One region of the Citrobacter braakii genome, then DNA from elsewhere that is predicted to be linked to it. Evidence: predicted binding sites of a transcription regulator. Region 1 holds the regulator's gene; each other region holds the start of a gene.
The links. The regulator CRP, encoded in region 1, controls carbon source genes, mostly activating them, when cyclic AMP is high. The targets are predictions, from matches to a motif close to ATGTGANNNNNNTCACAT.
Positions count from the first base shown of each region.

Region 2: serC (3-phosphoserine/phosphohydroxythreonine transaminase) is a predicted target of CRP. The motif match lies at 3,657-3,674, and genes of this name have one in related genera.
Region 3: uxuA (mannonate dehydratase) is a predicted target of CRP. The motif match lies at 1,428-1,445, and genes of this name have one in related genera.

Region 1 covers NZ_CP045771.1:1,363,166-1,373,312, forward strand. Annotated here, with positions in the region: gene tsgA (MFS transporter TsgA) at 1-135, opposite strand, end outside; gene ppiA (peptidylprolyl isomerase A) at 400-972, shown strand; gene GFC06_RS06245 (YhfG family protein) at 1,079-1,246, shown strand; gene GFC06_RS06250 (putative adenosine monophosphate-protein transferase Fic) at 1,236-1,838, shown strand; gene pabA (aminodeoxychorismate synthase component 2) at 1,870-2,433, shown strand; gene argD (bifunctional acetylornithine/succinyldiaminopimelate transaminase) at 2,519-3,736, shown strand; gene GFC06_RS06265 (YccS/YhfK family putative transporter) at 3,779-5,866, opposite strand; gene crp (cAMP-activated global transcriptional regulator CRP) at 5,918-6,550, opposite strand; gene GFC06_RS06275 (OsmC family protein) at 6,859-7,266, shown strand; gene GFC06_RS06280 (phosphoribulokinase) at 7,360-8,229, opposite strand; gene GFC06_RS06285 (YheU family protein) at 8,283-8,501, opposite strand; partial or broken gene GFC06_RS06290 (hydrolase) at 8,498-9,566, opposite strand; gene GFC06_RS06295 (ABC transporter ATP-binding protein) at 9,671-10,147, opposite strand, start outside.
Region 2 covers NZ_CP045771.1:4,161,749-4,171,895, forward strand. Annotated here, with positions in the region: gene rpsA (30S ribosomal protein S1) at 1-36, opposite strand, end outside; gene cmk ((d)CMP kinase) at 150-833, opposite strand; gene aroA (3-phosphoshikimate 1-carboxyvinyltransferase) at 1,067-2,350, opposite strand; gene serC (3-phosphoserine/phosphohydroxythreonine transaminase) at 2,419-3,507, opposite strand; gene GFC06_RS19695 (DUF421 domain-containing protein) at 3,720-4,412, opposite strand; gene ycaO (30S ribosomal protein S12 methylthiotransferase accessory factor YcaO) at 4,549-6,309, shown strand; gene focA (formate transporter FocA) at 6,714-7,571, shown strand; gene pflB (formate C-acetyltransferase) at 7,631-9,913, shown strand; gene pflA (pyruvate formate lyase 1-activating protein) at 10,099-10,147, shown strand, end outside.
Region 3 covers NZ_CP045771.1:316,027-326,173, forward strand. Annotated here, with positions in the region: gene uxuA (mannonate dehydratase) at 72-1,256, opposite strand; gene gntP (gluconate permease GntP) at 1,517-2,860, shown strand; gene GFC06_RS01435 (LutC/YkgG family protein) at 2,909-3,601, opposite strand; gene GFC06_RS01440 (LutB/LldF family L-lactate oxidation iron-sulfur protein) at 3,594-5,021, opposite strand; gene GFC06_RS01445 ((Fe-S)-binding protein) at 5,032-5,751, opposite strand; gene GFC06_RS01450 (L-lactate permease) at 6,332-7,885, shown strand; gene pdxY (pyridoxal kinase PdxY) at 8,357-9,214, opposite strand; gene GFC06_RS01460 (aromatic amino acid transporter) at 9,226-10,147, opposite strand, start outside.

The DNA.
Region 1 (10,147 bases):
CATACTGGAAACGGGCAAATGGAAGTAATCTGCGATGTTTCCCATCACCATCCCGGTGACAATTACCAACGCGCCTGTCAGGGCGTAGGAGAGAAAGCTAATCCATGTGAGCTTGATGCGATTGCTGTTAGTCATGACTGGCCTGTATAGAAGTGTTAGGTGCATTGACTGCACCGTGAGCGGGCAGATTTTAGGCGCTTTAGTGATGCATTTAAATGTTTATTGGTAATTACTTGCTTCGTTACATTTTTTTATGTGATCTAGATCGCATTGAATCTTGAGGCTATAAGGTTACATTTGTTTCAAGTACGTAAAATTAAGTAAAGGGATGGCCTTGTTCTTGAAGGCTCTTTAGAATCAATTCACTTGCTTCATTTCTGCTCTTGTTAAGGAATTCTCATGCTCAAATCGACTCTGGCGGCTGTTGCAGCTGTTCTCGCTCTTTCTGCTCTTTCTCCCGCAGCACTGGCAGCAAAAGGTGACCCGCATGTCCTGCTGACAACCTCTGCCGGTAACATTGAGCTGGAGCTGAACAGTCAGAAAGCCCCGGTTTCAGTGCAAAACTTTGTCGATTATGTCAACAGCGGTTTCTATAACAACACCACGTTCCACCGCGTGATCCCTGGCTTCATGGTGCAGGGCGGCGGTTTTACCGAGCAGATGCAGCAGAAGAAACCTAACCCGCCAATCAAGAATGAAGCCGATAACGGATTGCGTAATACCCGCGGCACGATTGCCATGGCGCGTACAGCAGATAAAGACAGCGCGACCAGCCAGTTCTTTATCAATATTGCAGACAATGCGTTCCTCGATCACGGCCAGCGCGACTTTGGGTACGCGGTCTTCGGTAAAGTTGTGAAAGGTATGGATGTCGCGGATAAGATCTCTCAGGTGCAGACCCATGATGTTGGTCCTTACCAGAATGTCCCGTCAAAACCGATTGTTATCCTGTCTGCCAAAGTCCTGCCGTAAACGTCTTTTGCGCGGGCAGTTCCTGTCCGCGTTCTTTCCCTTCTCTGCGTAACCTGAAATTGCCGCTTATACTTGTGGCAAGTGTCGGCTCATTCAGGGAGGTCACGTGAAAAAACTCACCGATAAACAAAAGTCCAGACTCTGGGAACAACGGCGAAATGCCAATTTCCAGGCCAGTCGGCGGCTGGAAGGCGTGGATATTCCACGGGTGACTCTGAGCACGGAAGACGCCCTGGCGCGTCTTGAAGAGTTGAGGGGGCACTATGAGCGATAAATTCGGTGATGGACGCGATCCCTATTTGTATCCGGGCCTGAATGTCATGCGTAACCGTCTGGGGATTCATCAGGCACAGCGCCTGGCGCAGGCGGCGTATGAACTGACGGCGCTGCGTGCGGCCACTATCGAATTAGGCCCGCTTAAACGGGGCTTGCCGCATCTGTGCGCCATTCATCGCCAACTGTATCGGGATATTTTTGACTGGGCGGGACATCTGCGAGAAGTGGATATTTACCAGGGCGAGACCCGCTTTTGCCATTTCGCTTATATCGAGAAAGAGGGCAATGTGTTGATGCAGGACCTGGAAGACGAGTCCTGGTTGGTGGGGTTACCGGAAGATAAGTTTGTGGATCGTCTTGCGCACTATTATTGCGAAATCAACGTGCTGCATCCGTTTCGTATTGGCAGCGGTCTGGCGCAGCGAATTTTCTTCGAACAGTTAGCGATTCATGCTGGGTATATATTGAGCTGGGATGACATTCCGGTTGAGGAGTGGAACCTGGCTAATCAGAGTGGGGCGATGGGTGACCTGTCTACGCTTCGGGCGATATTTCGTAAAGTGGTAAGCGAAGCCCCGGAAACTGAGTAGAATAGCGCGGTTCTTATGTACCGGAGCCGCCATGATCCTGCTTATCGATAACTATGATTCTTTTACCTGGAACCTGTACCAATACTTCTGCGAACTGGGCGCTGATGTCCTTGTCAGGCGCAACGACGAACTGACGCTGGCGCAAATCGACGCGCTAAGCCCGCAAAAAATCGTAATATCCCCAGGCCCCTGCACGCCGGATGACGCTGGGATCTCATTGGATGTTATTCGTCATTTCGCGGGCAAGACACCCCTGCTGGGTGTTTGTCTGGGACATCAGGCTATGGCGCAGGCCTTTGGCGCGACAGTGGTTCGGGCAGCTCAAGTGATGCACGGTAAAACCTCGCCAATTACGCATAACGGGCAGGGTGTTTTTCAGGGGCTCGCCAACCCATTAACGGTGACGCGCTACCATTCTCTGGTGGTTGCCCCCGCGACGCTTCCTGACTGCTTTGAGGTGACGGCCTGGAGTGAAACGCAGGAGATTATGGGCATTCGTCACCGCGAGTGGGATATGGAAGGGGTGCAGTTTCACCCGGAGAGTATTCTCAGCGAACAGGGGCATCAACTGCTGGCTAATTTCCTCAACCGGTGATTTGTGGTTGCTATTCAGTGATTTTTTATTCATATTTTGTGATTATAATTTCACTAACATTTCTGCTTAACAGGGTGGCAATGACATGGCAACTGAACAAACTGCAATTACGCGCGCGACATTCGATGAAGTGATTCTGCCGATTTATGCACCGGCTGAGTTTATCCCGGTAAAAGGAAAAGGGAGTCGAGTCTGGGATCAACAGGGCAAAGAGTATGTTGATTTCGCGGGCGGCATTGCAGTTACTGCACTAGGGCATTGCCATCCGGCCCTGGTGGAGGCGTTAAAAACCCAGGGTGAAACCCTGTGGCATACCAGCAACGTTTTCACCAATGAACCGGCGTTGCGCCTGGGCCGTAAAATCATTGATGCGACCTTCGCCGAGCGCGTGCTGTTCATGAACTCGGGTACCGAAGCTAACGAAACCGCCTTTAAGCTGGCGCGCCACTATGCCTGCGTGCGCCATAGCCCGTTCAAAACCAAAATCATTGCCTTCCACAATGCGTTTCACGGTCGTTCGCTGTTTACCGTGTCCGTCGGCGGGCAGCCGAAATACTCTGACGGCTTTGGACCAAAACCAGCGGATATCATCCATGTACCGTTTAACGATCTGCATGCGGTCAAAGCGGTGATGGACGATCACACCTGTGCGGTGGTGGTTGAGCCTATTCAGGGGGAAGGTGGCGTCACCGCGGCAACGCCGGAATTCCTGCAAGGTTTGCGTGAACTTTGCGACCAACACCAGGCGCTATTGGTATTGGATGAAGTGCAGAGCGGGATGGGCCGTACCGGCGATCTGTTTGCCTATATGCACTACGGCGTGACGCCGGATATCCTCACCAGCGCGAAGGCCCTCGGCGGAGGCTTCCCGGTGAGCGCGGTGCTGACCACCCAAGAGATTGCCTCCGCATTTCATGTGGGTTCGCACGGTTCCACTTACGGTGGCAATCCGCTGGCCTGCGCAGTTGCGGGGGCCGCGTTTGATATCATCAACACGCCGGAAGTGTTGGAAGGTATTCAGGCCAAACGTCAGACGTTTGTCCAGCATTTGCACAAGATTGATCAACAGTTCGACATTTTCAGCGAGATTCGCGGGATGGGGCTGCTGATTGGCGCCGAGCTGAAGCCGCAGTTTAAAGGCCGGGCGCGCGATTTCCTGTATGCCGCCGCGTACGAAGGGGTGATGGTACTCAACGCCGGACCGGACGTGATGCGTTTCGCGCCGTCGCTGGTAGTTGAGCAGGCGGATATCGATGAAGGGATGCAGCGTTTCGCACAAGCGGTAGCGAAAGTCGTTGCCTGATTACCTGTTGCCGGATAAGCACAGCGCATCCGGCAGTCGATCTTAACCTTTCATGTCCCGCAGACGGCGGCTCAGCCAGATTCCGTGGTGCGGTCGCTGACGCCATGCTACCGACGAAATGGTGTGCATGGTGTTCAGATGCCCCAGTATCCGTTGCAGATGCTGCTCAAGGGTGCTTAACGGACCGTGGGATAGCATCTCTGGCGCTTCGAGAATATTCACATCGCCTGAGCTTCCCGGTCCGTCATATTCCAGCCGCTGCTGACAGCGCTGGAGCGCAATTTCACAGGATTCCAGATACCGCTGCGCTAAATCCGGCGTCAGCATTGTGTGTTCCCTTGCCAGTGTGGTCATCGCGTTGATGTGCTCGACGATGAACTGGCTGTGCGTGACCCACAGTTTCATGTCCGCCAGGTAGTGCGAGTTGAATCCTGGCTCCTGCATCGCCTGGTTCAGTGAGTTGAACAACGTGTTATGCGCCTGATTGACCCGCATGCGTTGGTACGCCAGCGGCGTGGCCTGCGGATCGTTGCTGAGGATCAGGCGAATGGCCTCCTGATCGGCTTCTAACGCATCATGGGCGTTCTTACGCAGCAGGCCGCTCTGCCACTGCGGCCACAGCCAGAGTGTACCGCCAAAGGCGATTAAGCAGCCAATAACCGTATCGACAAACCGCGGCACGATAAACTGTTCTCCGTTCAGCGTCAGCAGTTGCAGGGTGTATACCGCCGTGACCGTAAAACCGACGGTAGCCCAGCCGTAGTTTTTGCGCATGATCAGATAGCTACCCAGGGTAATCAGCAGCATGCCTGCCAGCGTGTAACCTTCCTGAATATGGAAGTGCAGGGTGACCCCGGCAATGACCAGTCCAACGAGCGTTCCTGCTGAACGGTGTAAAATACGTACCCGGGTTGCTCCGTAGCCATTTTGCGTGACGAACAGGATCGTCATCAAAATCCAGTAAGGCTTTGGCAGGTGTAAAGCGCTGCCCATCAGGCTGGCGATACTCAGCATGACGCTGATGCGTCCGGCATTACGCAGCGCCGGCGATTTCAACGACAGATAGTTTTTCAGGGCCGGGATCAGCGGCAACCGACGCTGCTTGTCTGCCATTAAATCTCGGGCGTACAGCGGTCGCTGGGTGCGTAGCACGCGGGCAATACGGCTGAAGTGCCAGTAGCAAAATTGTCCCACCGGATTGTCCGGATGCTGGTTGGCGATTTTCTCCAGCGTGCCAATCTGCTTGTCCATCGAGAAACGGGTCGGCAAGCGGTGATACAAAATATCATCGGCCAGTACCCGAAGGCGTTCGGCGACGGTGCGCGCATTCCAGCGAATCACCTGTTCGGCGTGGCTACGTTCGACCAGCTTTTGCACCTCTTCCGGCTGGTGGAGGCTGACGGAAATATGCTCCTGCAAGTCCAGTGCCTCCTGAAAGGCACGCAGCAGGCGCTTGTAATCGTTGTTGCGATGCGCCGACAGCATATGCATTTGCTGGTAGCACTGGGTAATCAGATCCACCGCTTTCTGCTGGCGAACCAGCAGGGGAGGTAGCGCTTTTTCCGGATCGGCATGCTGGGTCAGCAGGCTGTACTTGGCCTCACAGTAATCGGCTAATTCACGGTACAACAAGCTGAGCGATTCACGGAGCGGCTGCTCGCGCCACATCCAGAACCAGAACCAGTTGAACAGGCCGTACCATAACGTGCCCAGCGCATAGATCAGCAACGGTTCCCAGACGGGCATGTTCCCGACCAGGCTTAGCGTGAAAATCGCGGCGATAAGTGAGGCCGGTAACAGTCGGGCATGCAGAGGGCTTAGCTCGGCGGTTACGCCAAGAATCAGCGTCAGTCCGGTGAGGATAAGCGGCAGCGGTATGGCCTGTGCCAGCAGCAACTGCATGATCAGACTGCAACCGGCAAACAAAGACGCGCCAATAGCTAAACGTTTGAAAAAGCGCTTATGCGGGGTATCAAGACCAGCAATGTTGCAGCAGGCAGGGACCAGGGAGAAGAGGAGTCCCAGATGAAGCTGACCGATGATCAGACCAACAGCCACAGGTAAACATAGCACCAGCGTCTGCCGTAGTGCGTAGTTGATCTCTGGGTGGTATATCAGTCTTCGCCACATCGGTGTAAACAAAAGTGGCGCATCACTGAGTAACGCGCCACTTCGATGGGGTTAACGGGTGCCGTAGACGACGATGGTCTTACCGTGTGCGGAGATCAGGTTTTGATCTTCCAGCATCTTCAGAATACGACCAACGGTCTCACGGGAGCAGCCAACGATCTGGCCGATTTCCTGACGGGTGATTTTAATCTGCATGCCGTCCGGGTGGGTCATCGCATCAGGCTGTTTCGCCAGATTCAGCAGAGTCTGCGCGATACGACCCGTTACGTCGAGGAAGGCAAGGTTGCCGACTTTTTCAGACGTGACCTGCAGGCGACGAGCCATCTGTGAAGACAGGCGCATCAGAATATCCGGGTTGACCTGGATTAATTGGCGAAATTTTTTGTAGGAAATTTCAGCGACTTCACATGCGGTTTTGGCACGTACCCAAGCGCTACGTTCCTGACCTTCTTCGAAGAGGCCTAATTCACCAATAAAATCGCCCTGATTCAGATAAGAAAGGATCATTTCTTTCCCTTCTTCATCTTTGATCAGCACTGCCACTGAGCCTTTAACGATGTAATACAACGTTTCCGCTTTTTCACCCTGGTGAATCAGCGTGCTCTTCGATGGGTACTTATGAATATGGCAATGAGACAAGAACCATTCGAGAGTCGGGTCTGTTTGCGGTTTGCCAAGCACCATGCGCGGTTATCCTCTGTTATAAGCTGTCTCCAGAGCCAGAAAACGACGCTGCCTCTGGGTTTGCAAAAATATGCTTCCCGCTACCTGGGAAAGGGGCTGTCAAAAATTAACTGCAGCCTGTAATGTGATGTCCTCTGCATACATGCAGTACGTCAATGTATTACTGTAGCATCCTGACTGTTTTAGCATAGCTTTCGCCGTGTGTCTCCTGGTGTCTCGCTTCAGCATGACGCAGGTCGCCTTCCGTTGCGAGAATTGTTATGTACGCGTAATCTGTCAGGAAAATTGAAACATTGGAGTTACGAAATATGCAAGCGCGTGTAAAGTGGGTTGAGGGGTTAACCTTCCTCGGTGAGTCCGCCTCTGGTCACCAAATTTTGATGGACGGTAACTCCGGTGATAAAGCGCCGAGCCCGATGGAAATGGTATTAATGGCTGCGGGCGGTTGCAGCGCAATTGATGTGGTTTCGATCCTGCAAAAAGGTCGTCAGGATGTGACCAACTGCGAAGTGAAACTGACCTCAGAGCGTCGTGATGAAGCGCCGCGCCTGTTTACCCACATCAACCTGCATTTCATCGTAACGGGTAACGATCTGAAAGATGCGTCCGTTTCGCGCGCAGTCGATCTCTCTGCGGAAAAATATTGCTCCGTGGCGCTGATGCTGGAAAAGGCGGTGAACATTACCCACTCCTATGAAGTGGTTGCTGCTTCGTGATGTCATGCCTGATGGCGTTTCACTTATCAGGCCTACAGGATATAAACGCGTAGGCCGGATAAGGCATCAGCCGCCATCCGGCAAAATAACACCTTACTCTATCTTTTTGCCTTCCATCAGTCGCTGGACCAGCGGCAGCATAATCAATTCCATCGCCAGACCCATTTTCCCGCCCGGAACAACCAACGTATTGATATGGGAAATGAATGATCCCTGCAGCATGGCCAGTAGCCACGGGAAGTCGATCCCTTCCAGGTTCCGAAAATGAATCACGACAAAGCTTTCATCCAGGGATGGAATACTTTTGGCGGCAAAGGGGTTGGAGGTATCAACGGTCGGTACGCGCTGGAAGTTAATATGCGTACGGGAAAACTGCGGCGTAATGTAATTGATGTAATCGTCCATTGAGCGCACCACTGAGTCCATCACCGCTTCGCGCGAGTGTCCCCGCTCGCTGGTATCGCGGGTCAGCTTCTGAATCCATTCCAGGTTCACGATCGGCACTACGCCAACCAGCAGATCGACATGCCGGGCCACGTTTTGCTGTGGGGTTACGACGCCGCCGTGCAGTCCTTCATAGAACAGTACATCCGTCGGTTCAGGCAGCGGCTGCCAGGGCGTAAATGTACCCGGAACCTGATTCCACGGTACGGCCTCATCGTAGGTGTGCAGATATTTTCGCGACTGACCTTTGCCCGTCTGGCCGTATTCGATGAAGGTTTGCTCCAGCAAACCGAAGTCATTAGCTTCGGGGCCGAAATAGCTGATATGCCGCCCGGCATCGCGCGCTTTGCGAATCGCCATGTCCATTTCCGGACGGGTATAACGATGAAAACTGTCACCTTCCACCTCGGCGGCGCGCAGATTTAACTGCGCGAAAATTTTACGAAACGCGAGGCTGGTGGTGGTGGTCCCCGCGCCGCTGGACCCTGTTACCGCAATCACCGGATGTTTGGCAGACATAACAACTCCATGAATAGGTTGAATTTTTATTATAGTCGGCCGTCGGCTACGGATTACTCGTGAATCTGCTTCCTCGGCATAATGTTGACCGTTTCATGCAGTTCGGACCATACCAGCACGGCTTCACCAGATTGGAGTTGGCGTTTGACGTCGGCGACTTTTTGTTCGAGCGAGCGTTCATGTTCACCATAATCGGTGCCTTCGCGCAAGACAAAGCTTTCAATCAGATTGTCCAGCGCGTCCGGGGAGATGTCTTGCCAGGGGATGATCATGATGATGCCTCCAGATACGTTGTCAGCCAGTCCGGGATTCTGGATTCCAGCCACATCTCAGGACGGCGCACCGTACCGCCAATGAATCCGACGTGGCCGCCGTGTTCCGTCAGTTGATACTCTACCTGTGAGGGCAGATTTTCCGGTTTAGGGATCACGTGATGATCCATAAACGGATCGTCCTTGGCATGGATAATCAGCGTGGGTTTGGCGATCTGGTTGAGCAACGGCATAGCGCTACACTGACGGTAATAGTCTATAGCATCGGCGAAACCGTGGATTTTTGCGGTGATCAGATCGTCAAAATCGCGAATGCGACGCAGAGATTTCAACTGGCCCAGACTCACCGGCAGCGAGCCTGGATATGCCTCTAGCTTGCGCGAGGCATTGGCTTTCAACAGGTTTAGCAGGTAGCGCTGATAGACCCGGGAGAATCCCTTGTCCATATGGTAACTACAGGCTTCCAGCACGAAAGGCGCGGAAACGATAACCGCGGCATCAATTGGAATCTCAGTACCTTCTTTTGCCAGCAGGCAGGCCAGCATGTTTCCACCGAGCGAATAGCCTACCGCCGCGGTCGGCACGCGACCGAACTCACGTGCCAGCCAGTGTAAAAACCAGGTGCCATCTTCTGTTTCACCGGAGTGATAAATACGGTTCAGACGATTGGGTTCGCCGCTGCAGCCGCGAAAATGCATCACCACGCCCAGCCAGCCGCGCTTTTGCGCTGCTTCAATCAGGCCATGTGCGTACGGGCTGTTCAGACTGCCTTCCAGACCGTGAAAAACCACCAGGCGCGGTTTGTGTTTCGCCTGTTGCGGATCTTCACTCCATGCCAGATCGACAAAATCACCGTCGGGCAATTCCAGACGCTGCCAGTGGGCGTCGAACTTCACCTTGCGGCGAATTAAACGCGGCAGCATCGTCTGCAGATGGCGGTTACTGATACCGCGCATCGGGCGGAATTCTCGCGAATCGTCGGTAGGTGGAGTTATTTCTGTGGACGTGATTTCAACCATAACACCAGAGCAATTAATAATCGGAAAGAATAACTATACCGCGCACAGCGCGTGCGGGTTAGCCAATATGTGATTTTGTCGCGAGTCAGTCAGCAGGCAATCATCGGCTATAGTGCCGGATGGCGGCTTCGCCTTATCCGGCACTCATGATTACTCGGCCAGCATCTGCTCAAGCTGTTCCTGAGCCTCCAGCCAGGCCATTTCGCACTCTTCCAGTCCGGATTTCGCACTGGCCTGCTGCTGCAAGCATGCCGTGAGTTCGGCTTTGCGGCTTTGGTCGTACAGCTCGCTATCGCCGAGTTTTTCTTCCGCCTGTGCCAGCTGTGCGTGCAGTTTCTCCATCTCTTTTTCCAGACGGGTAATCTCTTTACGTAGCGGTTGCGTCAGGGTGCGTAGTTCAGCTTCGCGACGCTTCTGGTCTTTACGTGCCTGGGCGCTGTTAACGCTCTCTTTTGCCGGTTCGTCGCTCTGGTTTTCCTGTTTTTGCACATCGCTCAGCCACTGCTGATAATCCTCAAGATCGCCATCAAACGGCTCGACTTTCTTGTCGTGCACCAGATAGAGGTCATCGGTAGTGGAGCGAATCAGGTGACGGTCGTGCGAGACCACAACCAGCGCGCCTTCGAA
Region 2 (10,147 bases), 2.1 Mb from region 1:
GGATTCTTCAAACAGTTGAGCAAAAGATTCAGTCATGTTTAATCTTCAGGTTTCATATTTAACGTCCACCTGGCTCCATGCCGGATGGGGTTGTTTAACATACCCGCTGTCAATCCATTGCAACGGGGGTACTGCAAATTCGGTCGCACTTAAGCGAGTGCCAGTTTTTGGCGCGCGTATTGTAACGCTTTTTCAATCACTTGCTCAATGCTTAATCGGGTTGAATCCAAAACTAAAGCATCAGCAGCGGGAACCAGCGGCGCTACAGCACGGTTACGATCGCGGAAATCGCGTTCTTCGATCTCGGCCAAAAGGCGTTCAAAGTTAACACTAAAGCCCTTTTCCTGCAACTGTAGCATACGTCTATGCGCACGTTCTTGCGAGGAGGCGTCCAGGAAAATTTTCACTGGTGCATCCGGGAACACCACGGTCCCCATGTCTCGTCCGTCGGCAATCAGGCCGGGCGCTTCACGAAACGCGCGTTGACGACGTAACAGCGCTTCGCGTACGCGAGGAAACGCAGCGACCTGAGATGCGGCATTCGCTACTTCCTGGGTGCGGATTTCGCCGCTGACATCTTCACCTTCCAGAATGACTTCCAGGTTGCCGTCCGTTGAGATAAAACGCACATCCAGGTGTGAGGCAAGCGGTACCAGAGCATCTTCAGATGTGACATCAACATGGTGATGCAACGCTGCGAGCGCCAGTACGCGGTAGATCGCGCCTGAATCTAACAGATGCCATTGCAATGCTTCCGCCATTGCCTTGCACAAGGTGCCTTTTCCTGCACCACTTGGGCCATCAATGGTAATAACCGGGGCAATTGCCGTCATCTTTTTCTCCTTAAACGGGCATACGTTAACGTGAACGCCGCGCATTATACGCGCCAACGCTAATAATCGTTAACACAGAGTGTAAAAACCCGATTAGTCTGTAACGATGTGAGGAAGAATTGCGCAATTATAGCGGGCTGGCGAGAAACCAGCCCGGAAGATGACACTGATTTACTGTTTATCTGCAGCGATGCGCTCACGAATATGCTGAGCGCGAGCGTCAGATGTGAGGATCAGGCAGGTGTACTAATACGCGCCAGCTGTTCGAAATAATCCGGGAAAGTTTTGGCGGTACATTTAGGGTCCAGAATGGTCACCGGCGTGTCAGACAACGCCACCAGCGAGAAACACATCGCCATGCGGTGATCGTTGTAGGTCGCGATCTCCGCAAACTGTAACGTCGCCGGTGGTGTAACGCGAATATAGTCTTCGCCCTCTTCAACGATCGCGCCCACTTTACGCAACTCGGTCGCCATCGCGAACAGGCGGTCGGTCTCTTTGACACGCCAGTTGTAGATGTTACGTAAAGTCGTGGTGCCTTTAGCGAACAGCGCTGCCGTGGCGATGGTCATCGCCGCATCGGGAATATGGTTCATATCCATGTCTACCGCGTTCAACTCACCGTGAGTACAGGCAATAAAGTCATCGCCCCAGGTAATGGTCGCGCCCATTTTTTCCAGCACATCAGCGAAGCGGATATCACCCTGCATACTGTTGCGGCCAATCCCGGTGACTTTTACCGTACCGCCTTTAATGGCTCCCGCTGCGAGAAAATAGGAAGCGGAAGAAGCATCGCCTTCAACCAGATATGCACCCGGTGACTGATACTGCTGCTGACCCTGCACAACAAAGCGCTGGTAGTTCTGATTCTCAATTTCAACACCAAACGTTTTCATCAGGTTCAGTGTGATATCAATGTAAGGTTTAGATACCAGCTCGCCTTTAATGGCGATCGTCGTATCCTGCGGCGCCAGTGGCGCAGTCATCAGCAGCGCAGTCAGGAACTGGCTGGATACGCTGCCGTCTACCTCAACCTGTCCTCCGGTAAAGCCACCGCGCAGACGTAAAGGCGGATAGTTTTCCTGCTCCAGGTATTCAATGTTGGCTCCGCCCTGGCGTAACGCATCAACCAGATGGCCAATCGGGCGCTCTTTCATGCGCGGCTCGCCCGTCAACACGATGTCATTGCTGCCCAGACACAGCGCAGCGGCCAGCGGGCGCATTGCGGTTCCGGCATTGCCAAGGAACAGTTCCACTGCGCCTTCGGCATGCAGCGCGCCGCCATTGCCGATAATCTCGCAACGCGTACGGTCGGCAGAAAGGGTATAGCTAATTCCTAACGCATTCAGAGCATTAAGCATATGGCGGACATCATCGCTGTCCAGCAGATTAGTCAGGACAGTGGTGCCATTTGCTAATGCAGCCAGCAGCAAAGCGCGGTTAGAAACACTTTTGGATCCAGGCAGATTGATGGTGCCATCCACCCGCGCAATGGGTTGTAACGTCAGGGATTCCATGAAACTCGACTCTCAAAAACAGACATAAAAACCCCACAGACTGGCTGTGGGGATGAAAATACAGCAGATTAACCGCGGCGGCGCTCGAAATCGACCATGAAATCGGTCAGCGCTTTTACACCTTCTAGCGGCATTGCATTGTAGATGGACGCGCGCATACCACCGACCACACGGTGCCCTTTCAACGCGTGCAGACCCGCAGCGAAAGACTCTTCCAGGAAGAGTTTATCCAGGGCGCTGTCAGCAAGCTGGAACGGTACGTTCATGCGTGAACGGTTCGATTTTGCCACGTCGTTACGGTAGAAATCGCTGTTATCGATTACGCCGTACAGCAGTTCCGCTTTTTGCTGGTTAATTTTATCCATCGCGTTAACACCGCCCTGCTCTTTCAGCCATTTAAAGACCAGGCCAGACAGATACCAGGCAAAGGTTGGCGGCGTGTTGAACATGGAGTCGTTGTCATTCAGCACGGTATAGTCGAGGATTGACGGGCATGACACATGAGCCTTACCCAGCAAATCTTCACGTACGATGACAATGGTCAGCCCGGCCGGGCCGATGTTTTTCTGCGCCCCGGCATAAATTACGCCATAACGGCTCACGTCAAGAGGTGCGGAAAGAATGGTAGAGGACAGATCCGCCGTAACCACTACATTGCTGGCAAAATTCGGCGTTTCATCGATCGCAATGCCATCAATGGTTTCATTCGGGCAATAGTGCAAATACGCCGCGTTGTCAGAAAGCTGCCATTCGCTCATTGGCTTAACAGCACGCAGTCCGTCAACGGTGACTTTGGCGTCGATAACGTTCGGCGTACAGTATTTTTTCGCTTCTTTAATTGCGCTGGCGGCCCAATAACCGGCATCAACGTAATCCGCCGTGGTTTTGTCACCCAGAATATTTAACGGGATACCCGCAAACTGCCCGCGCCCACCGCCATGGCAGAACAACACTTTATAGTTGGAGGGGATGCTGAGAAGGTCGCGAAAATCCTGCTCCGCTTCCTCTGCGACCTGGATGAATTCTTTGCCACGGTGGCTAATTTCCATCACCGACGTGCCAAGACCGTTCCAGTCGCGAAGATCCTGTTGAGCCAGTTTAAGTACTTCTGCCGGTAACATTGCCGGACCTGAACTAAAATTGAAGACCTGAGCCATTTCCCCTCACCACGTTGTGTTGTTGTCCAATCAACATCCTGTCATTGGCGATAATCCGGTGACAGACATTGGTATAAGTTATTCCTGTGGATATCGGTTTTATCATTCAGTGACACGCGCCGCAATGGGTAAAACTGGCCAGGGTAAAAATGTGTCATTGGTCACACAACAGAATCTATCGGATTGACGGGTAAAAACCGAGATTTTCGCTGTCAGGTGACCCGTTTTGCCCGACTGGCCTTCGACCATTCTGGATTTGCACAGCGTGGACATAATTGATGATCTCCGGCGTTCATTTGCACCACTTCACTACACCGTATACAGGCATAGTCCCCAGCTTCAGGTATCACTTTAAATCGCTGTGTACAGCGTTTAGGCAAAATACTGAGCCCCGGCTTTACGTCTTCATCGGCAAAGAAATAGACGCTGATTTGCCCATTAGTCTCCAGGATGGCCAGTCTCACCTGTCCCAATTGCTCCACGCCGTTCAAACGCAATTCCATAAAGAATTCGAATTCCGTCATATTGGCGCTATTGAGCTTCGACCATGCCAGCTCGCCGTCCTCAATGATCACAACGGGCTTGCCCTCCAGCAAATCCTCCATTTTCTCGCTATGCGCCATCAGCCACATAACCAGCCGATACAGCACGGCAAGCGTAATAAAGACCACCAGCACCGGCAGCATCGGGACATCATCATAAAATGCCACGTCTCCCGCCGCGGATCCCAGCGTAAGGATAATCAGCACTTCAAAAAGCGACATCTGGCGTACGCCGCGACGTCCGGTGATTTTTAAAAACAGAAAAACCAATATAAAGGTATAGAAGCTGCGCAGAGCAACTTCTCCCAGAAAATCCATGGGCACCTTATCCAGTACCATTCGGTGTAAATCGAAAGCTTTCATTATTATGCTCTAAACGTGGTTGGCTGTAGGAAAGCATAGCTAATACTTTTATTTACGTCTGAACTCCGGCGACGATAGCGCCATTCATTTAAAACCCGTATCATTGCGCGCTTTCCGTACGACAAAAGTGATTTTCATGACGCAAACATTTATCCCCGGCAAAGATGCCGCTCTGGAAGACTCCATCGCTCGCTTCCAGCAAAAATTGCTCGACCTTGGTTTTCAAATTGAAGAAGCCTCGTGGTTGAATCCCGTCCCTAACGTCTGGTCTGTACATATTCGCGACAAAGAATGCGCGCTGTGCTTCACCAACGGTAAAGGCGCGACGAAAAAAGCGGCGCTGGCTTCCGCGCTGGGCGAATATTTTGAGCGTCTGTCGACTAACTATTTCTTTGCGGATTTCTGGCTGGGTGAAACCATCGCCAACGGTCCATTCGTGCATTATCCGAACGAAAAATGGTTCCCGTTGACTGAAGAAGACGACGTACCAGAAGGTCTACTGGATGCTCGTCTGCGTGCGTTTTACGATCCAGACAACGAACTGACTGGCAGCATGCTTATCGATCTGCAATCCGGTAATGAAGAACGTGGGGTCTGCGGCCTACCGTTTACCCGTCAGTCGGATAACCAGACCGTCTATATTCCGATGAACATTATTGGCAACCTGTACGTTTCTAACGGCATGTCTGCGGGTAACACCCGAAACGAAGCGCGCGTTCAGGGCCTGTCTGAAGTCTTTGAGCGTCATGTGAAGAACCGTATTATTGCGGAAAGCATCAGCCTGCCGGAAATCCCGGCCGAAGTCATGGCGCGCTATCCGGCAGTGGTGGAGTCCATCGCCAAACTGGAAGCGGAAGGTTTCCCAATTTTCGCCTACGATGGCTCGCTGGGCGGCAAGTATCCGGTGATTTGCGTTGTCCTGTTCAACCCGGCCAATGGTACCTGCTTTGCCTCCTTCGGTGCGCACCCGGATTTCGGCGTTGCGCTGGAGCGTACCGTCACTGAACTGCTGCAGGGCCGTGGTCTGAAAGATCTTGATGTCTTCACCCCACCAACCTTTGACGACGAAGAAGTGGCTGAACACACTAACCTTGAAACCCACTTCATCGACTCCAGCGGCCTGATCTCCTGGGATCTGTTCAAGCAGGATGCTGACTATCCGTTCGTTGACTGGAATTTCTCCGGCACCACGGAAGAAGAGTTCGCCACCCTGATGGCCATCTTCAACGCTGAAGATAAAGAAGTGTATATCGCCGACTACGAGCACCTGAGCGTTTACGCGTGCCGCATTATTGTTCCGGGAATGTCTGACATCTATCCGGCTGAAGATCTGTGGTTAGCCAACAACGCCATGGGCGCCCATCTGCGTGACACTATCCTCTCTCTTCCGGGCAGCGAATGGGATAAAGAAGACTATCTCAATCTGATCGAACAACTGGATGAAGAAGGCTTTGACGACTTCACCCGCGTACGCGAGCTGCTCGGTCTGGCAACCGGTGCGGATAACGGTTGGTACACCCTGCGCATTGGCGAGCTTAAAGTGATGCTGGCGCTGGCCGGCGGCGACCTGGAGCAGGCGCTGGTCTGGACAGAATGGACGATGGAATTCAACGCCTCTGTCTTTAGCGCTGAACGTGCCAACTACTACCGCTGTCTGCAAACGCTGCTGTTGCTATCTCAGGAAGAAGATCGTCAGCCGCTACAATATCTGAACGCGTTTGTTCGCATGTACGGTGCCGAGGCGGTTGAAGCCGCAAGTGCAGCATTAAGTGGCGAAGCGCCGTTCTACGGGCTTCAAACTGTTGATAGCGATCTGCAGGCTTTCCCGGCGCATCAGTCTCTGCTGAAAGCCTACGAAAAACTGCAGCGCGCGAAAGCAGCACATTGGTCAAAATAGTGACAATCAGCCTGCGCTGAGTAGGCTAAAGGTATTGTCTGGGCTATATTACGGGGCGCTTAATGCGCCCTGTTTTTTATTTTGGTCAAATCAAAAAATAAATGTAAAAACAAGGTTAAATATTAGTAGTTGATATTAAGAAAATTAGCTTATTAATGTGGTTTTTTATCTCAATTACTCCATTTTAATTAACCGCTCCAGAGGAGACAGAAAGAAAAAATTCAACTCACTTTATAATTTTTAAAATTTATTTTTATTTGGATAATCAACAAGTTACACCGTAATCGCATAAAAACCATGCGCCTTACGGGCCTATAAGCCAGGCGAGATATGATCTATATCAAATTCTCATCTATAATGCTTTGTTAGTATCTCGTCGCCGACTTAATAAAGAGAGAGTTAGTGTGAAAGCTGACAACCCTTTTGATCTTATTCTTCCTGCTGCAATGGCCAAAGTTGCCGAAGAAGCAGGCGTCTATAAAGCAACGAAACATCCGCTTAAGACGTTCTATCTGGCAATTACTGCCGGTGTATTCATTTCAATTGCCTTTGTTTTCTATATCACCGCCACAACCGGTACCGGCACAATGCCTTTCGGCATGGCGAAGCTAGTAGGTGGTATCTGCTTTTCCCTGGGGCTGATTCTCTGCGTTGTCTGCGGTGCAGACCTCTTCACCTCAACCGTACTGATTGTCGTAGCGAAAGCCAGTGGCCGCATCACCTGGGGCCAATTGGCGAAAAACTGGCTTAACGTTTATGTCGGCAACCTGATTGGCGCCCTGATCTTCGTGTTACTCATGTGGCTTTCTGGCGAGTATATGACCGCTAACGGCGCGTGGGGTCTCAACGTCCTGCAAACAGCCGACCACAAAGTGCACCATACTTTTGTTGAGGCGGTAAGTCTTGGCATCCTGGCGAACCTGATGGTGTGTCTGGCAGTATGGATGAGCTATTCGGGTCGCAGCCTGATGGACAAAGCGTTTATCATGGTATTACCGGTCGCAATGTTTGTTGCCAGCGGTTTTGAGCACAGTATCGCAAACATGTTTATGATCCCTATGGGTATTGTAATTCGCGATTTCGCCACCCCGGAATTCTGGACCGCTGTTGGGTCTTCTCCGGAGAATTTTTCTCACCTGACCGTGATGAATTTCATCACCGATAACCTGATTCCGGTTACGATCGGCAACATTATCGGCGGCGGTTTGTTGGTCGGGTTGACATACTGGGTCATTTATCTGCGTGGTAACGATCATCATTAATCTGATGATGCCCATTACACGCAGTAAATAAAAAATCCACTTAAGAAGGTAGGTGTTACATGTCCGAGCTTAATGAAAAGTTAGCCACAGCCTGGGAAGGTTTTACCAAAGGTGATTGGCAGAATGAAGTAAACGTCCGTGACTTCATTCAGAAAAACTACACTCCGTATGAGGGTGACGAGTCCTTCCTGGCTGGCGCAACTGATGCGACCACTGCACTGTGGGACAGCGTGATGGAAGGCGTTAAACAGGAAAACCGCACTCACGCGCCTGTTGACTTTGACACCTCCGTTGCTTCTACCATCACTTCTCACGACGCTGGCTACATCAACAAAGCGCTCGAGAAAATTGTTGGTCTGCAGACTGAAGCGCCGCTGAAACGTGCGATCATTCCGTTTGGCGGCATCAAAATGGTTGAAGGTTCCTGCAAAGCGTACAATCGCGAACTGGACCCGATGCTGAAAAAAATCTTCACCGAATACCGCAAAACCCACAACCAGGGCGTATTCGATGTTTACACCAAAGACATTCTGAACTGCCGTAAATCCGGTGTTCTGACTGGTCTGCCAGATGCCTATGGCCGTGGCCGTATCATCGGTGACTACCGTCGCGTTGCGCTGTACGGTATCGACTACCTGATGAAAGACAAATACGCTCAGTTCGTCTCTCTGCAGTCCGATCTGGAAAACGGCGTAAACCTGGAAGCCACTATCCGTCTGCGTGAAGAAATTGCTGAACAGCACCGCGCACTGGGTCAGATCAAAGAAATGGCTGCTAAATATGGCTGCGATATCTCTGGTCCGGCAACCAACGCTCAGGAAGCTATCCAGTGGACTTACTTCGGCTACCTGGCCGCGGTTAAATCTCAGAACGGCGCAGCAATGTCCTTCGGTCGCGTATCCACCTTCCTGGATGCCTACATCGAACGTGATATCAAAGCAGGCAAAATCACCGAGCAAGACGCTCAGGAAATGATTGACCACTTGGTCATGAAACTGCGTATGGTTCGTTTCCTGCGTACCCCTGAATATGATGAACTGTTCTCCGGTGACCCGATTTGGGCAACTGAATCTATCGGTGGTATGGGCGTTGATGGCCGTACTCTGGTTACCAAAAACAGCTTCCGCTTCCTGAATACCCTGTACACCATGGGTCCTTCTCCGGAGCCGAACATCACCGTTCTGTGGTCTGAAAAACTGCCTCTGAACTTCAAGAAATTCGCCGCTAAAGTGTCCATCGACACCTCTTCTCTGCAGTACGAGAACGATGACCTGATGCGTCCGGACTTCAACAACGACGACTACGCTATCGCTTGCTGCGTAAGCCCGATGGTTGTTGGTAAACAAATGCAGTTCTTCGGTGCGCGTGCAAACCTGGCGAAAACCATGCTGTATGCAATCAACGGCGGCGTTGATGAAAAACTGAAAATGCAGGTTGGTCCTAAATCTGAACCGATCAAAGGCGACGTTCTGAACTTCGACGAAGTTATGGAGCGCATGGATCACTTCATGGACTGGCTGGCTAAACAGTACGTCACTGCACTGAACGTTATCCACTACATGCACGACAAGTACAGCTACGAAGCCTCTCTGATGGCGCTGCACGACCGTGACGTTATCCGCACCATGGCGTGTGGTATCGCTGGTCTGTCCGTTGCTGCTGACTCCCTGTCTGCAATCAAATATGCGAAAGTTAAACCGATTCGTGACGAAGACGGTCTGGCTGTCGACTTCGAAATCGAAGGCGAATACCCGCAGTTTGGTAACAACGACTCTCGCGTTGATGACATGGCGGTTGACCTGGTAGAACGTTTCATGAAGAAAATTCAGAAACTGACTACTTATCGTAACGCTATCCCGACTCAGTCTGTTCTGACCATCACCTCTAACGTGGTTTATGGTAAGAAAACCGGTAACACCCCAGATGGTCGTCGTGCTGGCGCGCCGTTCGGACCGGGTGCTAACCCAATGCACGGTCGTGACCAGAAAGGTGCTGTTGCCTCTCTGACCTCCGTTGCTAAACTGCCGTTTGCTTACGCTAAAGATGGTATCTCTTACACCTTCTCTATCGTTCCGAACGCACTGGGTAAAGACGACGAAGTTCGTAAGACCAACCTGGCTGGTCTGATGGATGGTTACTTCCACCACGAAGCGTCCATCGAAGGTGGTCAGCACCTGAACGTGAACGTCATGAACCGTGAAATGCTGCTGGATGCGATGGAACATCCGGAAAAATATCCGCAGCTGACCATCCGTGTTTCTGGCTACGCAGTACGTTTTAACTCCCTGACTAAAGAACAGCAGCAGGACGTTATTACTCGTACCTTCACTCAGACCATGTAATTGGTTTTGACTGAAATCGTACTTTAAAAAGCGTACAATAAAGGCTCCACGTAAGTGGGGCCTTTTTAATAGCCTGCTTTGTCAGCTATCTATACTTATGGATAGCAGCCAAAACAGACTCGACACAGTTAATAACTGTGCACTAACACTGGCCCCGGATGGGCCACACCTGGAGAAACACCGCAATGTCAGTTATTGGTCGCATTCACTCCTTTGAATCCTGTGGCACTGTTG
Region 3 (10,147 bases), 1.0 Mb from region 1:
TCCAGAACCCGTTGAATGACCAACGGAAGAGAAAAGAAAAAGCCGGCCAGACAGGTGACCAGCAACTCGCTTTAGCGGCTAAAGAAAGCGCGCTGGATAGCCATCTCAACGCCACGCACTTCCGCCAGCCCTTTCAGGCGACCAATCGCGGAGTAGCCTGGGTTGGTTTTCTTTTTCAGATCGTCAAGCATCTGATGGCCGTGGTCCGGACGCATTGGGATCAGGTCCTCTTTACCCTCGGCTTTACGGCGCTGCTCTTCCTCAACGATCGCTTTCACGACTTCGTACATATCGACGTCGCCGTTAAGATGCGCCGCTTCATGGAAGGTTTTCGGGTTATCTTCACGCAGCGTGGAGCGCAGGTGGGTGAAGTAAATACGTGGGCCAAACTGTTTGATCATGTTGACCAGATCGTTGTCCGCCCGGACGCCGTAGGAGCCGGTGCACATGGTAAAACCGTTCGCCATGCTGTTGACCGTATCGACCATCCATTGCATATCTTCCACGGTGGAAACAATGCGCGGCAGGCCGAGGATTGGGCGCGGCGGATCGTCCGGGTGTACCGCCATCCGCACGCCTGCTTCTTCCGCCACAGGAATAATTGCTTTCAGGAAGACGGCAAAGTTCTCACGCAGTGCGGCTTTATCGATATCTTTATAACGCGCAAGATGCTGGCGGAACTGGTCAAGCGTATAGCCCTCTTCCGCGCCTGGCAGACCGGCGATGATATTGCGGGTCAGACGCGCTTTGTCTTCATCGCTCATGGTGGCAAAGCGTTCATTCGCCTGAGCAATCTCTTCGGCGGTGTAATCCGCTTCCGCGCCCGAGCGTTTGAGGATGTGCAGCTCAAAGGCGGCGAATTCAATCTGGTCAAAACGCAGCGCTTTGGAGCCGTCCGGCAGGACGTATTCCAGGTCGGTACGGGTCCAGTCGAGAACCGGCATAAAGTTGTAGCACACGGTACGAATGCCGCACTGGGCCAGGTTACGCAGGCTTTGCTGGTAGTTGGCGATCCACTGCTGATAGTTACCAGAACGGGTTTTAATGTCTTCGTGAATCGGTACGCTTTCGACGACCGACCAGACCAGGCCCGCCTGCTCAATAATGGCTTTGCGTTTTAGGATCTCATCAACCGTCCACACTTCCCCGTTCGGGATATGGTGCAAGGCGGTGACCACGCCCGTGGCACCCGCCTGACGTACATCCGCTAAGGTGACCGGATCGTTAGGACCATACCAGCGCCATGTCTGTTCCATCTTTTATTCCTCATTTACGTTATGGACTCGACGATATGGCACATAAATTCCTCCTTTTGGTATGACATGTCAACCTGAAGGAGTGAATTGGTTAACCAAATCACGATTTTTGCTGATTAGATCGCCATTTTGCGGCCAGGAAGCGCAGTAAAGATGTAAACATGTAACGCAATGTGACATTCATCGCATCAATGGTTAACCAATACGGATAACATCTCAACCAAAATCATAATAGTTCAACCAATAAAGGTAGACGTTATATGCATGTTCTCAATATTCTGTGGGTCGTATTCGGCATCGGTCTGATGCTGGTGCTCAATCTAAGATTCAAAATAAACTCGATGGTCGCCCTGCTGCTGGCGGCGCTCTCGGTCGGCATGCTGGCGGGTATGGACTTAATGGCGCTGCTGCACACCATGAAATCCGGCTTTGGCAGCACGCTGGGTGAGTTGGCGATTATCGTGGTATTCGGGGCAGTCATCGGTAAGCTGATGGTCGATTCCGGAGCGGCGCATCAGATTGCTCATACGCTGCTGGCGCGACTCGGTCTGCGCTATGTACAGCTGTCGGTGATCATTATTGGTCTGATTTTTGGCCTGGCGATGTTCTATGAAGTGGCGTTTATTATGCTGGCGCCGCTGGTGATCGTCATTGCCGCAGAAGCGAAGATCCCGTTCCTCAAGCTGGCGATTCCTGCCGTTGCCGCCGCCACCACCGCCCACTCGCTGTTCCCGCCGCAGCCAGGTCCGGTCGCACTGGTTAACGCCTACGGCGCTGACATGGGTATGGTCTACATCTACGGTATTCTGGTGACTATTCCGAGCGTGATCTGCGCCGGGCTTATCCTGCCGAAGTTCCTCGGCAACCTCGATCGCCCGACGCCGTCATTCATGAAGGCCGACGTACCGGTTGACCAGAACAATTTACCGTCTTTCGGCGTCTCTATTCTGGTTCCGCTGATCCCGGCGATCATCATGATCTCCACCACCATCGCCAACATCTGGCTGGTGAAAGGAACGCAGGCGTGGGAAGTGGTCAACTTCTTAGGCTCCTCGCCAATTGCGATGTTTATCGCCATGATTGTCGCCTTCGTGCTGTTTGGTACCGCGCGTGGTCACGACATGCAGTGGGTGATGAACGCCTTTGAAAACGCGGTGAAAAGCATCGCCATGGTGATCCTGATCATCGGCGCGGGCGGCGTACTGAAGCAGACCATTATCGATACCGGCATCGGCGATACCATCGGCATGCTGATGTCGCACGGCAATATTTCTCCATACATCATGGCGTGGTTGATAACCGTGCTTATTCGTCTGGCAACCGGTCAGGGCGTGGTCTCAGCCATGACGGCGGCGGGGATTATCAGCGCAGCCATTCTCGACCCGGCAACCGGTCAACTGGTGGGCGTCGATCCGGCGTTGCTGGTACTGGCGACGGCGGCTGGCTCCAACACCCTGACCCATATCAACGATGCCTCGTTCTGGCTGTTCAAAGGCTACTTCGACCTGTCGGTGAAGGATACGCTGAAAACCTGGGGTCTGCTGGAGCTGGTGAACTCCGTGGTTGGTCTGATTATCGTGTTGATCATCAGCCTGATTGCATAACGTCGATACCGCTCTGGCCCGCAGCGCCAGAGCGGTTCTTCTCCTGCCTTAACAATCCTCAATAATCAGATACACCGCCTTCACCGGGCCATGCACCCCAACCACCTTGATAAGCTCAATATCCGCCGTCGAGCTGGGTCCACTGATAATGTTAATGCACGATGGCATACGCTCACCGGCCTGCGCTTTCTGATGCAGTTTTTCTGCCAGTTGCGCCACGCGCGGCAGGATGGTGCTTTTACGCAGCACGAAAATCGAGGACTCCGGCAACAGGCTCAAAGAACGCCCGCGCTCCGGCGCGGAAAACAGCACCACGCCGCCGGACTCGGTCAGGCCATACTCGGCATACACCACGCCGACTTTCGCCTGCTCGGCCTCGGTAATATTTTCGCTGCCTCGCGCCGGATCCCAGACCACTGCGTTGCATTCCTGCTGCAAACGTTCGGTGATGCCCAGCGCCACCAGTCGGCTGTCGCCGCTCAGCACTACCGGCTGACCCAATTCTTCACACAGGCGTAGCGCTGCTTCTGCGGCCTGGTCCTCGCGAGTCAGTTCACAGCGGGCCAGCATCACTTCGCTGGCGAACTGGATAAACGCATCGCAGCGCTGCTGCGGGCTAAGTTCGGTCAGGCGCTCGTTGGCATAATTGTTAACCGGCGCGGCATCCGCTTGCGGTTCGAAACGCGGCGGGCGACCCAGCGCCTGGGCGATGGTGTTTAAAAACGCGGTACGGTTATCCATTCTTTTTCTCCTGCGCCTGATGTTTCTTAAACCAGCTGCGGAAGCTCTCGCCGTCAGCATCAGGCAGATCGCGCGCCTCCATCCAGTCACCAATCGCGCCAACCTTGAGCGGGGTTTTCCCGCCATTGATAAACCAGCTTGCCGCATGCGCGCCCGCCATCATCCCCACTTTCCACAGCCCCGGATGGCTATTGGCATAAGCGAACATTTTGATCGCCCGTCGCTCGGCTTTCGGGGTAATGCCCTCCTCGGCCATCACCCGACGATGACGCAGGATCAGTTTTGACAGCGGAATACGCACCGGGCAGACGCTGTCACAGGCCGTGCATAAAGAACAGGCGTACGGCAGGTCTTTAAAATCTTTATAGCCGCCGAGCAGCGGAGAAATCACCGCGCCGATAGGTCCAGGATAGATAGAGCCATAGCCGTGCCCGCCAATGTGGCGATACGCCGGGCAGGTGTTCATACAGGCCCCGCAGCGGATGCAGCGCAGCACATCGCGAAACTCAGAGCCCAGCACCTGCGAGCGACCGTTATCGACAATCACCAGATGGAACTCTTCCGGTCCGTCCACGTTATCCGCCTCACGCGGGCCGGTCAGCCAGGTGTTATAGCCCGTCAGACGAGCGCCCACGGCGCTGCGCGCCAGCATGGTGATCAGCACATCCACATCAGCAAAGGTTGGCGCGATACGCTCCATGCCCATCACCGCAATGTGTGTTTTCGGCAGCGTGGTGCACATGCGCGCGTTGCCTTCGTTGGTCACCAGGCATACTGAACCGGTTTCCGCCACGGCAAAGTTACAGCCGGTAATACCGATTTCGGCACTCAGGAAATCCTCGCGGATCTTCTGGCGAATGAACAAGGTCATAGCTTCCGGGGTTTCCGGGCCGTCATACCCCAGACGCTCGTTCAGCACGCGGCGGATCTGATAGCGATCTTTATGAATAGCCGGGACCACGACGTGCGAAGGTGGATCCTGATCCAATTGCAGGATGTATTCCCCGAGATCGGTTTCGATCACCTGGATTCCCGCATCCTGCAGGACATGGTTGACGCCGATCTCCTCGGTCACCATCGACTTGGACTTCACCACCTTCTTCGCGTTTTTGCTTCGCGCGACCTGCAGAATGTAGGCGGTGGCCTCTTCTTTGGTTTTGGCGAAATAGACGTGGCCGCCGTTTTGCGTCACTTTCTCGGAGAGTTGATACAGGTAAGCGTCGAGGTTGCTCAGCACGTGATCGCGGATCTGGCTGGCACGATCGCGCCAGTCTTCCCAGTGGCCTAACTCATCGACCATTTTTTGTCGATTTGCGCCAATACGCTCCTGCGCATTGGCCACGGCTTTGCGCATGATCGGATCTTCTATCTGCTGACGAATGCGCAGTTTAAATTCTACATCGCTGGTTTTTATCGACATCTCTTTCCCCTCAGCGGCTCATCAGCACTTCAGCAATATGCATCACTTTGACCGGCTGGCCTTCCCGTTGCAGTCGACCGCCAATGTTCAGCAGGCAACTGACGTCTGCGCCAATCAAATATTCCGGCTGCGCATCCATCAAATGTAAGACTTTCTCTTTCACCATCTCGCCGGATATCTCGGCCATTTTGACCGAAAACGTCCCGCCAAAGCCGCAGCAGGTATCCTGATCGGCAAACGTCAGCAGCTCCAGCCCGCGCACGTTTTTCAGCAGCGTGAGCGGCTCTTCCTTAACTCCCAGCTTTCGAGTCAGGCTACAAGAGGGATGATAGACAGCGCGGCCCTGCAGGCTCGCGCCGACGTCCACCACGCCCAGCTTGTTGACGATAAAGGAGGTGAGATCCTGCATACGCGCGGCGACTTTTTCGGCACGCAGCGCCCATTCCGGTTCATCGGCCAGATACGTCGGATAGCTTTTTACCGCGTAGGTACAGGAGCCTGCTGGCGAGATAATCGGATCGTCGTTGTCTTCCAGGGCGGCGATCAGGTTTTTCATCCCGGGGATCGCCTCTTTGATGTAACCGCTGTTGATGGCTGGCTGACCGCAACACCCTTGCTTCTCGGGGAAATTAACGCGACAACCCAGTTTTTCCAGCAGCAATACGGAGTCTCGTGCCATCCGTGATTTCAGTGCGTCACCAATGCAGGTAACAAAGAAATTTACATTCACAATAACTACTCCATTGCTTCATTTCTGTTTATTGCGCTTGATATCGCGATATCAAGCAAAGGTTCAGCCGTATTTCACGCCCAGTTTTTCTGTTTGCTGTTTTTACTAATACCTGGGTTCATGGTGATGCTCGGGTCGTTTTCCTTTGATGCCGACTCTCCGCTTCTTAAGTCAGGACAGTCGCATATGTCTGTATTTTCATTTGTATGACAAAACCAAATAATCCCCTAATCACCCCCCATATGCAACAACCAGGTTTATTTCTTTCGGTCTCGCTCACATTTTTATATTTAAAACCACAGCGTTATGAACACCTTAAAAACAGTTTCAGGTGCTTACTATTCTCATCACCAGCATTATTAAAAAGGTTATCATATAACTATTTATAGGTATTCAGCTTACTCTTAAGTATATTTACCTGGCATTGGATTTTAATTAAAAGATTACAATAGTTACAAAACCACAAATCATAATTACTTTATTCACTGAAGCGATTCAGTTTACATACTTTATTAACCCAGCAATGTAGCCTCCCCACCATAAATATAAATCAGGTTTAATGAACCAATCAGGAATAGCAATGAACGAATATTTTATGTTTGCCCTGGCACTCTCTCCTTTACTACTGATGGTATTTTTAATATTGAAATTGAAAATGCCCATCCATTATTCCGTGTTGATCTCTTTGGTATTCACTGCCGCGCTGTCGGCCATATTCTGGGAAATGCCCGTACAGAATCTGAAAGCCGCGATAGGCTATGGCGCCCTGAAGGGGTTATGGCCGATTGTGATTGTGATCCTCGGCGCCATCTTCAGTTATAACGTCATGCAGGCGACCAAGGCGCTGGATATTCTGCGCGATATTCTCGCCAGCATTAGCGAAGATAAGCGTATTCAGGTGCTACTGATTTCATGGTGCTTCGGCGGATTCCTTGAAGCCGCGGCAGGTTATGGCACGGCGGTCGCCATTCCGATCGGCATTCTCATTGCGCTGGGATTCAACCCGCTGAAGGCGGCGATCGCTTCCCTCGTGGCGAATACCGTTCCCACCGCGTTCGGCGCGGTCGGGATCCCGGTTTCTATTCTGGCGGAACAGGTTAATCTGTCGGTGTATACCTTAGGCGGAACCATTATTCTGCAGCTCGCGCTGTTTAATATCCTGCTGCCGTTTGTCATTGTCTGCATTATTGGCGGCGGCCTGAAAGCCATTCGTGGCGTATTTCTGATCACGCTGATTTGCGGCATCACCACGCTGGTTCCGCAATATTTTGTCGCCATTCATCTTGGCGCGGAATTGCCCGCCTTTGCCGGTAGCCTGGTCAGCCTGTTTGCCGTGGCGATGGTCAGCCGCCTGCGCAAAGGGAAAACCGATCCCGAGTGGCGCATTGAGGTCAGCCATACCCGCGAAACCACGCCGCGCTCGGCAAAAGTGTTGTTCCGCGTAGGCTCTATCTATCTGTTTATTTTTGTTTTTATCCTGCTGTGCTCACCGCTGTTCCCGACGATCAAAGGCGCGGCGTCCCAACTGGCCTCGGTGCTGCATTTCACGCTCGCCGACGGCAACACGCTGGCGCTGAAAGTTGAATGGGTGACCACGCCGGGGATGCTGATCATCTTTGCGACCCTTATCGGCGGTTTTATTCAGGGAGCGTCCGCACGCGGGATGCTGGAAGTGTTTATCAAAACCATTTTCCAGCTTAAAAATTCCATTGTGGCGATTATGGCGATTGTCGCGCTGGCCACGGTGATGGATCTCAGCGGGATTATCTCCACGCTGGCCCAGTCGATTGTCGATCTGACCGGCAGTTCCTACGTCTTCCTCGCCCCAGTGATTGGCGCGCTGGGCACGTTTGTTACCGGCAGCGATACCAACTCGAATATTTTGTTCGGCAAACTGCAAACCATTGCCGCCAGTAAACTGCATATCGATCCCAACTGGCTCGCGGCGGCGAATACTTCTGGTGCAACGGGGGGGAAAATGATTTCGCCGCAGAGTATCGCCATTGCAGTTTCAGCCACCAAAATGGACGGACAGGCCAACCAGATAATGTCTGGCACCATGAAATACTGCTGCGCCTATATTGTGATCCTCGGCCTGAAAGTCGGTCTCTTTTATTACTGGTTTATGGCGTAATCCATTGTCAACCCCGTCAAATTCACGGCAACCGTATTTGACGACGCGGTGACCAAAAAGGTTTACACCGCTTCAGGATCGAAACGAAGCGACTGGCTTTACGATTTGTCGGCGCTGACTAAAATAGCGCCGATGTTTCAAATCGAGGATTGTTGTTATGTTGTTCTGGAAAAAGATGGTGAAGAAGTTCGACGCCTTTTCCGCGTTGATCCCACCACGCTACTTCCGCGTGTAATGCCTGGCGCTAATGCCTGATGGCGCTTCGCTTATCGGGCCTACGTTTCACGCTCATTTGTAGGCCGGATAAGGCGCAAGCGCCGCATCCGGCAGCAGAGAAAAATGTTCTCCCCTTTCACTTACGCAGCCCGCACGCTCTTAACACCCTGACCCACAGACGAAGCCATGCAAAACGGTAGATCAGCGGATGCTGAAATCGTAGCAGTGTCAGAAACATAGAGCCTCCTTGCGGCGCTACAGCACCGTTGCCAGATAGCGAATTTGCGGCTCCATTATCTGGTGACGCGCGTCTATCAGCCGCAGTTCATACGAGTCGTGCTCTTTCGTCAGCCGCATCACCGCGTCGACGACACTGGTGGTCCGCTCCAGCGCCTGCTTGTCCTCATAACCGTTGAGCAGTGAAGCCAGCATCACGCTGCAAATCAGATCCCCAACGCCCACCGGCATTTTGGCAAAGGTATACAGCGGCCGGGCGATGTGTAACGTCTGTTCCGCCGTCACCAGCAGCATTTCAAACGCCTGTTTGTCGCGCGAGCAGTCGCCGAGATGTTTCACCAGCACCTTCTTCACGCCCCACGCCACCAACTGCTGCGCCGCTTCCACCACCTCGTCAAAACTACGTAGTTGTCTGCCCGTCAGCACGCCCAGCTCATAGAGATTCGGCCCCATCACATCGGCCAGTTGAATGGCGTCATCGACAAAAAAGGACTCCACGCCCTGCGCGACGATGCAGCCTTTTTGCGGGTCGCCCATTACCGGATCGCAAAAATAGAGCGCCTGCGGATTACGCTGGCGAATGGTGGTGACCGCGAGCTTCACCTCTTCGCAATGGCGTTTGTCCCCGAGATACCCGGACAGCACGGCATCGCATTGCGCCAGTTTTTGCAGATCATCCAGCCCGCTGATGATGGCGCTCAGCTCGCCGTGCGGCATCGCCATGCCCTGCCACATCCCGTACTGGGTGTGGTTGGAAAACTGTACGGTGTAAAACGGCCAGACATCGATCCCCGAGAGCTGCATCGGCAACACGGCGGCTTTATTTCCGGCATAGCCATAAACGACTGACGACTGAACAGACAACACGTTTTTCATTTTGACTCCGTCTAGCGAAACGTTGGCAGCAGACCAAATACGTCCAGAACAACCGTCAGATAGACAACCGCCCCACAGACAATGACCAGATTGAGCACGGTGTTATTACACGGCGCGGTATAGCTGGCGGTCGGAAAACGTTTCCGCGCCGCTTTCACCAGGAACGGCGGCAGGATCACGCTCCAGATGGTAAAGGCCAGACCGGCGTAACCAATGGCGTGGACAAACCCGTTCGGGAAGAAGAAGCACACGGCGGCTGGCGGGAAGTAGGTCACCAGCGCGGTTTTCAGGCGACCCATGCCGTCATCCGGGAAGTGAAACAGGTCGGCTATGTAATCGAACAGGCCAAGCGTCGCCGCCAGCAGGGAACTGGCTACCGCAAAGTTGCCGAAGAAGGTCAGGATCAGATCCATATAACGGCTGGTGAACAGCCCGCTGATAGCCTCGACAAACACGTCGATATTGCCGCCTTTGGCGATAATTGGCGGGAACGAGGAACGACTGATGTTGCCCATCGTGACGCCCAGCCAGAAGATATACAGCAGCAGGGCAAACAGCGTGCCGATGATAATCGAACGCGTAATATTCGAGATCCCGCTCGTACCATACAGCTTCACCAGGCTCGGCACGTTACCGTGAAAACCAAACGAGATAATGCAGAACGGCAGCGTCATCAGGATATACGGCAGGTACTGCGAATTGGGCAGCGCCACCGCCACGCTGTCGACGAGTTTCGCCACTTCGATATGACCCACCAGGCCAGAAAAGGTGGCAAAGAACGCGATAAACTTACCGATAATCAACACGGTAGTAATACGTCCAACCAACAAGGAGCTGTACCAGGCAATCGCCCCGACCAGCATACTGACGATCACCACCGAGATATTCGCCGGAAAGCGCACGCCGCTGTATTTGAACACGGTTTGCGCCATC